DNA from 2 places in the Bradyrhizobium sp. SYSU BS000235 genome. Region 2 is predicted to be linked to the other one. Evidence: riboswitches for the same ligand, from Rfam matches in the RefSeq annotation. Region 2 holds a riboswitch; the other holds the start of a gene.

Region 1 (4,841 bases), 1.2 Mb from region 2:
ATCTGCCCGATCGCCAAACCGCTCATGACAAGCCTCCTGATGATCTGAGTGAGATGATAAACTCCATCTGGCCCGTTAACCCCTGCCTCTCGGAAACATTCCGCGCGGCGCCTATAGGCGACATGACAAAAATGTCATCCAGATGAACGCCAGCCATCACGCAGCTTCAGATTGAGTTCAGCGCCCGGCGGCTAGCTTGTTCCCATGATCGAAACCCGGTCACTCGACCGGCCCCGCCTCGATCACATGAACAGGAGACGACCATGTTGAAGACGATTTCCGCCGCTCTGGTTGCGGCCTCGATGCTTGCTGCACCGGCGATGGCGACGACTGTCGTCAAGACCAAAATCGGGCACGGCGTGATCACGAAGAAAGTGGTGATCAAGCCGTCAGTCGCCAACGCGCAGGCGCGCTTCGTCAAGAAGATCCATCACAATCGTCATCATGCCCATAAGCATGTGGTCGTCGTGAAGAAGAAGTTCTGAGACATCAGAACGGATATTTCTTGAGGGCCGCTATGCAACGCCCCCGCATCTAAGCAGCTCTCGGGAAAGAAGACCGGCCTGTGATCATCGTTTTCACGATGACCGCAGGCCGAGCTGTTTCTATAACTAATGGAAGACCGGCGCGCTGGCGAAGCGGACACCGCCGAAGACACCGAAGCCGGGGCGCAGGAAGCCGTCCGGGTTGACGTATTGCTCGTTGAGCAGGTTATCGATCCGCGCAAACGCGGTCACCCCTTCAGCGACTTTATAGTTCGCGGCCAGATTGACGATGGTGTAGCCCGGCGTGACCACATTGACGGCTCCAAAGCGTGGTACGTCGAGAAAGCTGCTGAAGCTGATCGCGGTTGCCGAAAGCGTCAGGTCGTCAATCGGCGTCCAGATCGCCGTGTAGCTCATCTTGTTGCGCGGTCGGCGGGTCAGCTCCAAGCCCGTTTGAGTATCAACCGCATCCGTGTAGGTGTGATCGAAGCGAATCTTGAAACGCTCGTTGAACGTAATCGCGGCGAAAGTTTCGAAACCAGAGGTCTTCGCGGCCTGAACGTTGAAGTATTTTTGGGCTGGAAAGGTTCCGGCCGTGTTGATCAGGTTCGTGATGTCGTTGTTGAAGTAGGTGGTACCAAAACGAACACGGTCGTTGGCTATCGGCTGTTCGAATCCGACATCATAGCCTCTGCTTTCCTCGGGCTTCAGGTTCGGATTGTCGAGGCCGAAAGACGTATCGTAGAGCTGGCTCAGCGTCGGCGCCTTGAAGCCGGTGCCATAAGTTGCCTTCAGCTTCGTCTCAGTCCCCGGCACGATGAAGGCGGGCGCAATGCGATAAGTCGTATGATCGCCGAATGCGTCGTTGTCATCGACGCGAATATTGCTGACCACAAAGAAGCGATCAGCGAACTGCGATTGGAGTTCGACATAGGCGCCACGATTGCCGTTTTCCTTGGTCTGGACTGTATTCGAGTTGAAGCGCTCGATCTCATAGTCAGCGCCTGTCACAAGAGTTTGGCCCGGTAGGAAGGTGGCAACGCTGCGCCAGTCGTATTTATTGCGTTCGCCGTTGTTAGTGGAGAAGGGGGCCGGGAGGAAGGTGGTGAAGTCCTGGCCGTAGGGGTCGAAATTGTTGCGCCTCAGCTCGGTAAAGTTGGCGCCGAAATAGTTTTTCAAGCGGCCGTCAAATCCCGTGACGACGGCTTCACTACGCGTAAAGAGCTGCGTGGAGGCTGTCGTGCTCTGTTTGTCTGCCGGCTCGCCGAACGGAAATGCCGGCATGAATGGGCCAAACCCGGTAAAACCAAGAAGCGCTTCCGTGTACCGGCCCGTGAAATTGAGAGCCAGATTCTCGGAAACATCGACACCGACCTTGGTCGAGAACGTCTTGTTATCGTAAGGATTGGGGAAGCGCTGTTGGCCGGGAGGCAGCAACTCTAAGGGGGTAACCTGTGCGCCCGATGTGTGGAGTTGTTCGACGTTGAAGTTGTAGCTGACGGGTCCTTGCGAGCCGCTGACTCCGCCGGAGCTGTTGATCGTGCCGAAGCTGCCGCCTTCGACCCGAGCCCGGACAGTGGCGGGACCTTTTCCTGCCTTTGTAGTGATCGAGATCACGCCTCCGATCGCATCGGAGCCGTAAAGGCCGCTTTGCGGGCCGCGCAGGACTTCGATCTGCTCGATATCTCCAGTCAGCATGTTGCCGAGGTCGGCAGCGCCATTCGGGCTGCTTGGATCGCTGACATCGATACCGTCGAGCAGGACTTTCGTATGATTTGAGTTCGTGCCGCGGATAAAGATTGCGGTGACACCACCGGGACCACCGTTTTGCACGACGTTGAGGCCGGGCACAGCTTGGAGCGCGTCGACAACGGTGCGGCGCTGATCGCGCTCGATGTCGGCGGCTGTAATCACTGTCACCGAGCTCGCAATCTGGCCGATCGGTGTCGGGACACGGGTCGGCGATGTCACCTCAACCGTCGGAAGCGCATTTGCTTCTTGTGCAAGTGCAGAGCTCGATGCTGCCGCGCCTGCGACACATGCCGCGAGTGGAAGCGCGAGCCGCGCCGTGGTGGAAAGATATTTCGAAACAAAAGTCACGTTGTTGCCCCGCCGATGCTTGAAATCGCGGAGCCGGTGACAACACGCGCAGACACAACGATGCGCGGCGCGCGAACGCGGCCGTATGTCTCGTCGTGACTGAGGACGCGGGCCATTGGCCAAACCTCCGCAACAGTTACGTCAAGTCACCGCTGCGGAACACCGCTCCTTCGCACGCCCCGTACGACGGAAGGATGACCGGTACAGGCAGGTCTCCTGGCTCACGGATCATCGCCGTTGTCCGCCTTCCCAAGCTTTTGGCGCGTGGCCGTGGCTCAGTGGCATTGTGGACAACGGCTCACCGCTGACAGTTGCGGGGGCAGCTTCGGAATGGCCGTGAAGTCGTGTTTGCGTTATGTTGCCAACAACTGCACGGCGGCACCGAATTCCCTATTCGCCAGCTTGCGCTGGCACCTGTGCCGTAGCTGCAATCAATCTGCCGGAGCATGCCTTGTCAATGCCACAATGTCCAAGAAACCCAAGGCGTTGGACTTCCACACAATGAGTTGCAATTCGGTGACATACGCAAAGCAGATGGGATTGCTTCTGTTGGCTGCCGCGCTGGCAGGTTGTGCGTGGGCGGGCGGCAATGACGGATTGTCATATACCGCCGATCGCGGCGTCGAGAATCAGCCCTATCCCACGAATTATCGGTCCGAATTGCTCGCATTTCTGCGCACCTACATCAACGATCCGCGCGGCGTACGCGATGGAGCCATCGCTCAACCTGCCCAACGCAAGGTGGGCGGGCGGCTGCGCTACGTGACATGTCTTCGCTACAGCACGCGCAAGGCTGACGGCTCCTACACGGCGCCGAAGGAGCGCGCGGTGATGTATATCGATGGCCGCCTCGATCGCATGATCGAGGAGGTTGACGACATTTGCGCGGGCTCGACCTACGCGGCATTTCCGGAGATGGAAAAGCTGGCGCCCTGAGCCTGCGACGCATACGGAACCACGGCTCATGCCGGCTGTTAGGGAGCCATGCCGGATTATGTTTTGCCGTCGATCGGGTTGTTCGCCGCGGGCCTGACCAGCCTTGCCTATATTCCGCAGCTTTATAAGGCGTGGCCCCGCGGCGCCACCGGCGACCTCTCACTGAATATGCTGATCGTGCTGTGGCTCGGGCTTTTGCTCTGGATCGTGTACGGCCTGCTCAAACCCGATTGGGTCGTGGTGGTGGCAAACACCATCGCTCTTGCGCTTGTGGGGGCGGTGCTGGTCTGTAAGATTCGCGATCTGCGTGCAGCAGAGGGTGCGGCATGACGTTGAAATCGACGGGGCGATTGGTTCTGTGCCTGATTCTGTGTCTGGGCGTGGGCATCCTGCAGTCGATCGCCACGCGGCCTGAGATCCCGACCTGGTACGCTGAACTGGCGAAGCCTTCCTGGACGCCGCCGCCGATTGCCTTCCCGGTGGTGTGGACTGTTCTCTATATCCTGATGGCTGTCAGCCTGTGGCGGCTGTGGGACAGGGCGCCCCCATCGCGTGCCCGCTTGATCGCGATGGGATGGTTCTTTCTCCAGCTCGCGCTCAACGCCGCCTGGTCGCCGGTGTTCTTCGGCTGGCATGGCATCCAGACGGCGCTCGCCATCATCGTCGCTCTCCTGATCGCCATCGCGATGACGATTCTCTCAAGCTCGCGCGTGGACCACCCCTCGGCGTGGCTATTGGTGCCGTATCTGATCTGGGTCGGCTATGCGACCACGATCAACGCCGGGGTGGTGGCCATGAACGATTTCAGCTAGTGCGGTGGATCTGACGTTCGTATCAGTATTCACTGCAGGTCCATCATACGAGCGTCAGATCCAAAACCGCACTAGATTTATATTTGCTAGTGTTCCTTTGGTTCTGACATTCGTAAAGTGCCTGCTGCGAGGTAATACGAATGTCAGAACCGGAACACTAGCGATTTCAGTTCATGAGAAATGCTGCGCGATGGCTTCGGATGCTCGCCGCCACGCGCGGACGTTCTCGACCTCGAGCGGGACCGGCTCGGACGCGACGCGGACGATCACGAGTTCACTCACTGGATCGATGAAGACCCACTGGCCGTGGATGCCGACGCAGGCGAGCGTGCGCCGCTTTCTGTCGATCTGATAGAATTTGCTGCGATAGACCCCATCCGCGAACAGCTCGGCGAAGTCGCCGCGCGCCCATGCTTCAGGATCGCCGTTGTCGTTGATGTCGTCGATCCACCAGCCCGGCACCACCTGCCGGCCGTTCGCGACACCGCGCTGCCGGATCATCTCGCCA
Region 2 (4,841 bases):
CTTCAGACCACGCTGCCACGCCAGACGATAGAGCGCGTCCAGCTTCCTGCCCGACGGATCCGCCATATAGAGGTTGAGCGATTGCGCCTGGTCGATCCACTTCTGCCGCCGCGCACCGGCTTCGATGAGCCATGATGGGTCGATTTCGAATGCAGTGGCATAGAGCGCCTTGAGATCGTCCGGCACCCGGTCGATCTGGCCGACGCTGCCGTCGAAGTACTTGAGGTCCGAGATCATCACATCGTCCCACAGGCCGCGCGCCTTCAGGTCACGAACCAGCGCAGCATTCACCACCGTGAAATCGCCTGACATGTTCGATTTCACGTAGAGGTTTTCGTAGGAGGGCTCGATCGACTGCGCGACGCCGCAGATGTTGGAGATGGTTGCGGTCGGCGCGATCGCCATGACATTGGAATTGCGCATGCCGACCGTCTTGACGCGGGTCCGCAGCGGCTCCCAGTCGAGCGTGGCCGAGCGATCGAACGCATGACTGCCGTCGCGCGCGTCCTCGACCAAAGCATTGGAATCCGCCGGCAAGATGCCCCGGCTCCACAGCGACCCATCGAATGACGGATAGCGGCCACGCTCGGCAGCGAGATCAACCGATGCCGAGATGGCATGATAGCTGATGACTTCCATGCTCTCGTCGGCGAAGGACACCGCCGCATCTGAGGCGTAGGGCAAGCGCAGGGTCTGCAGCGCATCCTGGAAGCCCATCAGGCCGAGACCGATCGGCCGGTGCTTGAGGTTGGAATTGCGCGCTTCCGGAATGGTGTAGAAATTGATGTCGATGACGTTGTCGAGCATCCGCACCGCTGTCTTCACGGTGCGCGCGAGCTTGGCCTGATCGATTCCCATCGGCGTGACATGCGCCGCAAGATTGATCGAGCCGAGATTGCAGACGGCAACTTCACGATCTGATGTATTCAGGGTGATTTCGGTGCAGAGGTTCGACGAATGCACGACTCCGACATGGCCCTGCGGCGAGCGGATGTTGCAGGGATCCTTGAACGTGATCCACGGATGCCCGGTCTCGAACAGCATGGTCAGCATGCGGCGCCAGAGATCAACGGCGCGCACCTGCTTGAACACGCGCATCTCGCCGCGCTCCGCCTTGGCCTCGTAGGCTTGGTAGGCCTTCGCAAACGGCTTGCCGTAAAGATCATGCAGATCCGGCGTTTCATCCGGTGAGAATAGCGTCCACGTGCCATCGGCTTCGACACGCTGCATGAACAAGTCCGGCACCCAGTTGGCGGTGTTCATGTCATGGGTGCGGCGGCGGTCGTCGCCGGTGTTCTTGCGCAGATCGAGGAATTCCTCGACATCGATGTGCCAGGTTTCAAGATAGGCGCAGACCGCGCCCTTGCGCTTGCCGCCCTGGTTGACGGCAATCGCGGTGTCGTTTGCCACCTTCAGAAACGGCACCACGCCTTGCGATTCGCCGTTGGTGCCCTTGATATGGGCGCCGAGGCCGCGCACGCGGGTCCAGTCATTGCCGAGGCCGCCGGAATATTTCGCGAGCAGCGCGTTGTCCTTGATCGACTTGAAGATGCCGTCGAGATCGTCCGGCACCGTGGTCAGGAAGCAGGACGACAGCTGCGGGCGCAAGGTGCCGGCATTGAACAGCGTCGGCGTCGAGGCCATGAAATCGAACGACGACAGCAGATCGTAGAACTCGATCGCACGCGCCTCGCGATCGATTTCGCGCAGGGCAAGGCCCATTGCCACACGCATGAAGAACGCCTGCGGCAGCTCGATGCGGGTGCCCTGCACATGCAGGAAGTAGCGATCGTACAGCGTCTGCAGGCCGAGGAACTGGAATTGCAGATCGCGCTCGGGCTTCAACGCCGCCGCCAGCCGCGCCAGATCGAAACGACGCAGCTCGGGATCCAGCAGTTCGTGCACGATGCCCAGGCCGACATAGGTCTGGAAATAATCGGCATATTGCGACGTCATCTCCGCTTGGCTGGGAAGCTGCTCGCGCTTCTCGACGAACGACACCGCCTCACGGCGCAATGCATCAAGCAAAAGGCGCGCGCTGACGTAGGAATAATTCGGCTCCTGCTCGACCAGCGTGCGCGCCGCCATCACCTGCGCCTGCGACAGCTCATCGAGCGTCATGCCGTCATAGAGATTGCGCCGGGCCTCGGCCAGAACCGGCTCCACCGCCACGCCGTCAAGGCCTTCACAGGCCTCTGCAATCACACGCTGCAGCCGCGCTTCATCGAGCGGACGCAGAACGCCGTCAACGCCGCGCACATTCAAAGTCGGAGCGGCAGGAACAGCGACTTCGGGTCCAGCAGATTCGCGGCGCGCCTTGGCGCGTTCCTCGCGATAGAGCACATAGGCGCGCGCCACCTTGTGATGGCCGCCGCGCATCAGCGCCAGTTCGACCTGGTCCTGAATATCTTCGATATGCAGAGCGCGCTGCGCATCGACGCGACGGGTCAACGCCGCCACCACCTGCGCAGTGATCTCTTCGACGGCTTCATGCACGCGTCGCGACGCGGCCGCTGCCTGGCCTTCGACAGCAAGGAATGCACGCGTGACCGCGATCTGGATCTTGCTGGCATCGAAGCCACTGACGCTGCCGTTGCGGCGGATGACGTGGAAGGCCGGCGCGGAGAACGGCAACTCCGGCGCGCGCGCGGCGATGACTGGCGCCTGACGGCCGTGACTGGAAATCTCAACTGACAAAGACATTCGGCAAACCCCTTCTTGGATCAGGGGGCTTGGGCCGAGGGGACGCTGCATGAAAGCGGCTGACCGAATGTCAGCCGTCAGCGGCGACCACCGGGACACCCCGCCCGAGGACGTTTTCTGGTGTCACGGCAGGTCTCCTGGCTCCGGGTCGTCGCGTCGCTCTACCTTCCCGGATACACCCCGATGGGTCGTCCAGTGGTTTCAAAAGAGCTGATGCTCGCCGTTACAGTTGCGGGGGCAGCTCCGGCATTGCTGCAGATCGGAAAGATCAGACAGCTCACCGGCTTCCCTCTTAGCTTCTGGGTGTTGGTGCCCAGAAGAACCGTGACGACTACATCTGGTATGAGATCGCGATTCGCGTCAATGGGTCGTCGGAGATTTTCTCGGTGGAGACCGGTGGACAGCGGGGACGACTACCCCAGACGTTAACGAAGTGTCACCGGTTCTGGCTAACGGCTGGCATCGGGGCCTCTATGGCGGCTGCCGCAGAAACTGTGCCAATCCGGCAGCCCATGCCTGCCCGCGCGGGTATCACATCGGTCCCGGCGGTCGCTGCCGCGGCAACGGCCGGTGATCATTTCAGCACGTAGTTGTATTGCGTTCGAAAGCCCCGGTTTGAAAGCCGGGCCTTTCTTTAGAGACCTAAGGATGCCAGTCCATCGTCCATCCGCTTGCACGATGCGGCGTCGGTGCGGGTGAGCCGAAACTGCCGATCTTCGCGGCCGAGGTTGAATGTGAGGACGTTTCTATCCTCGGAGAGACTGTCCTGGACCGCCACCGAGTCTTCAATATAAAGCACCAGCGATTGTCCATCACTCGCCGGATCAATGACGACGACTCCGCCTTCCTGCGCAGATCCCGGCGACATAATGACGATGCAATCGTAGCCCGCGTCTTTTCTGAACGCTTGAATCGGGTGGCTTTCCGGGTAGCGCTCGTTGCGTCTCTCGCTCCAATTGCAACTTGCCGACATATAGCGCGGCGCTTTGCGGTCTTTTTGCTTCAATGCAATCCGGACACCATCATCGCGAAACGACAGCATGATCGTTTCCGTCATCTGGCCCGAATGGCGCTTCAGATGAGCGGCATTGTAGTCGCGCCGAAAGCACAGGCTGTCGGTTTTCGATTTGAGCAGGCGATCCAATGGACCATAGGGACTGTTCGGCTGCTCAGCCTGCGCGGTGCAACTCAAGGCAAAGAGCGCAAAGCCAACAATGCCCCCTCGCGTCAGTGACAGATATTCCATGATCACTCCTCCGCGCCGCTCGCTCTTTTGGTCAAGCGAGCGCGGACGGAAGTTCAAGGCTGATCGGAAAAATCAAAAGCCGCCGGAAGGCCCGTTACGACGCCAGCGCCTTCATCTCCGCATAGAGATCGGATTTACCTTCGAAGCCGATGCCGGGAAGATCCGGCATGGTGATGTGACCGTTCTCGACCTTCACACCATCCGGGAAGCCGCCGTAAGGCTGGAACAGATCCGGATAGCTTTCATTGCCGCCAAGACCGAGACCGGCCGCGATGTTCAGCGACATCTGGTGACCGCCGTGCGGGATGCAGCGGCTGGGCGACCAGCCGTGGGTCTTCAGCACATCGAGCGTGCGCAGATATTCACACAGGCCATACGACAAGGCGCAGTCGAACTGCAGCCAATCGCGATCCGGCCGCATGCCGCCGTAGCGAATGAGGTTACGCGCATCCTGATGGCTGAACAGATTTTCGCCAGTGGCCATCGGGCCCGGATAAAACTCTGCCAGTGAAGCCTGCAGGTGATAGTCGAGCGGGTCGCCGGCTTCCTCGTACCAGAACAGCGGATACTCTCGCAGCATCTTGGCGTAAGCGATCGCGGTTTCCAGATCGAAGCGGCCGTTGGCATCCACCGCGAGCTGTGCCTGACTGCCGATTTCCTTCAGCACAGCTTCGATGCGCTCGCGATCTTCCGCGATCGGCGCGCCGCCGATTTTCATCTTCACCACGTTGTAGCCGCGATCGAGATAGCCGCGCATCTCACCGCGCAACATCGAAAGGTCCTTGCCCGGATAATAGTAGCCGCCGGCCGCGTAGACGAACACGCGCGGATTGGCCTCGCGTTTGTGACGCTCCGCGAGCAGACGAAACAGCGGCTTGCCGGCGATCTTCGC

Evidence for each region. A riboswitch is a leader RNA that binds a small molecule or an ion and turns the genes downstream of it on or off. The one in region 2 is predicted to bind cobalamin.
Region 1: another riboswitch for cobalamin. It lies ahead of ACP0KA_RS17610 (TonB-dependent receptor plug domain-containing protein); the one in region 2 lies ahead of ACP0KA_RS12260 (ribonucleoside-diphosphate reductase subunit alpha).

The regions. Positions count from the first base shown of each region.
Region 1 covers NZ_JBMHJM010000001.1:3,776,816-3,781,656, forward strand. The annotation lists gene ACP0KA_RS17600 (tetratricopeptide repeat protein) at 1-26, opposite strand, end outside; gene ACP0KA_RS17605 (His-rich protein BRANT) at 264-485, shown strand; gene ACP0KA_RS17610 (TonB-dependent receptor plug domain-containing protein) at 612-2,585, opposite strand; cobalamin riboswitch at 2,775-3,018, opposite strand; gene ACP0KA_RS17615 (hypothetical protein) at 3,087-3,521, shown strand; gene ACP0KA_RS17620 (SemiSWEET family sugar transporter) at 3,570-3,851, shown strand; gene ACP0KA_RS17625 (TspO/MBR family protein) at 3,848-4,333, shown strand; gene ACP0KA_RS17630 (serine hydrolase domain-containing protein) at 4,505-4,841, opposite strand, start outside.
Region 2 covers NZ_JBMHJM010000001.1:2,624,342-2,629,182, reverse strand. The annotation lists gene ACP0KA_RS12260 (ribonucleoside-diphosphate reductase subunit alpha) at 1-2,703, opposite strand, end outside; cobalamin riboswitch at 2,814-3,045, opposite strand; gene ACP0KA_RS12255 (hypothetical protein) at 3,338-3,949, opposite strand; gene ACP0KA_RS12250 (mandelate racemase/muconate lactonizing enzyme family protein) at 4,044-4,841, opposite strand, start outside.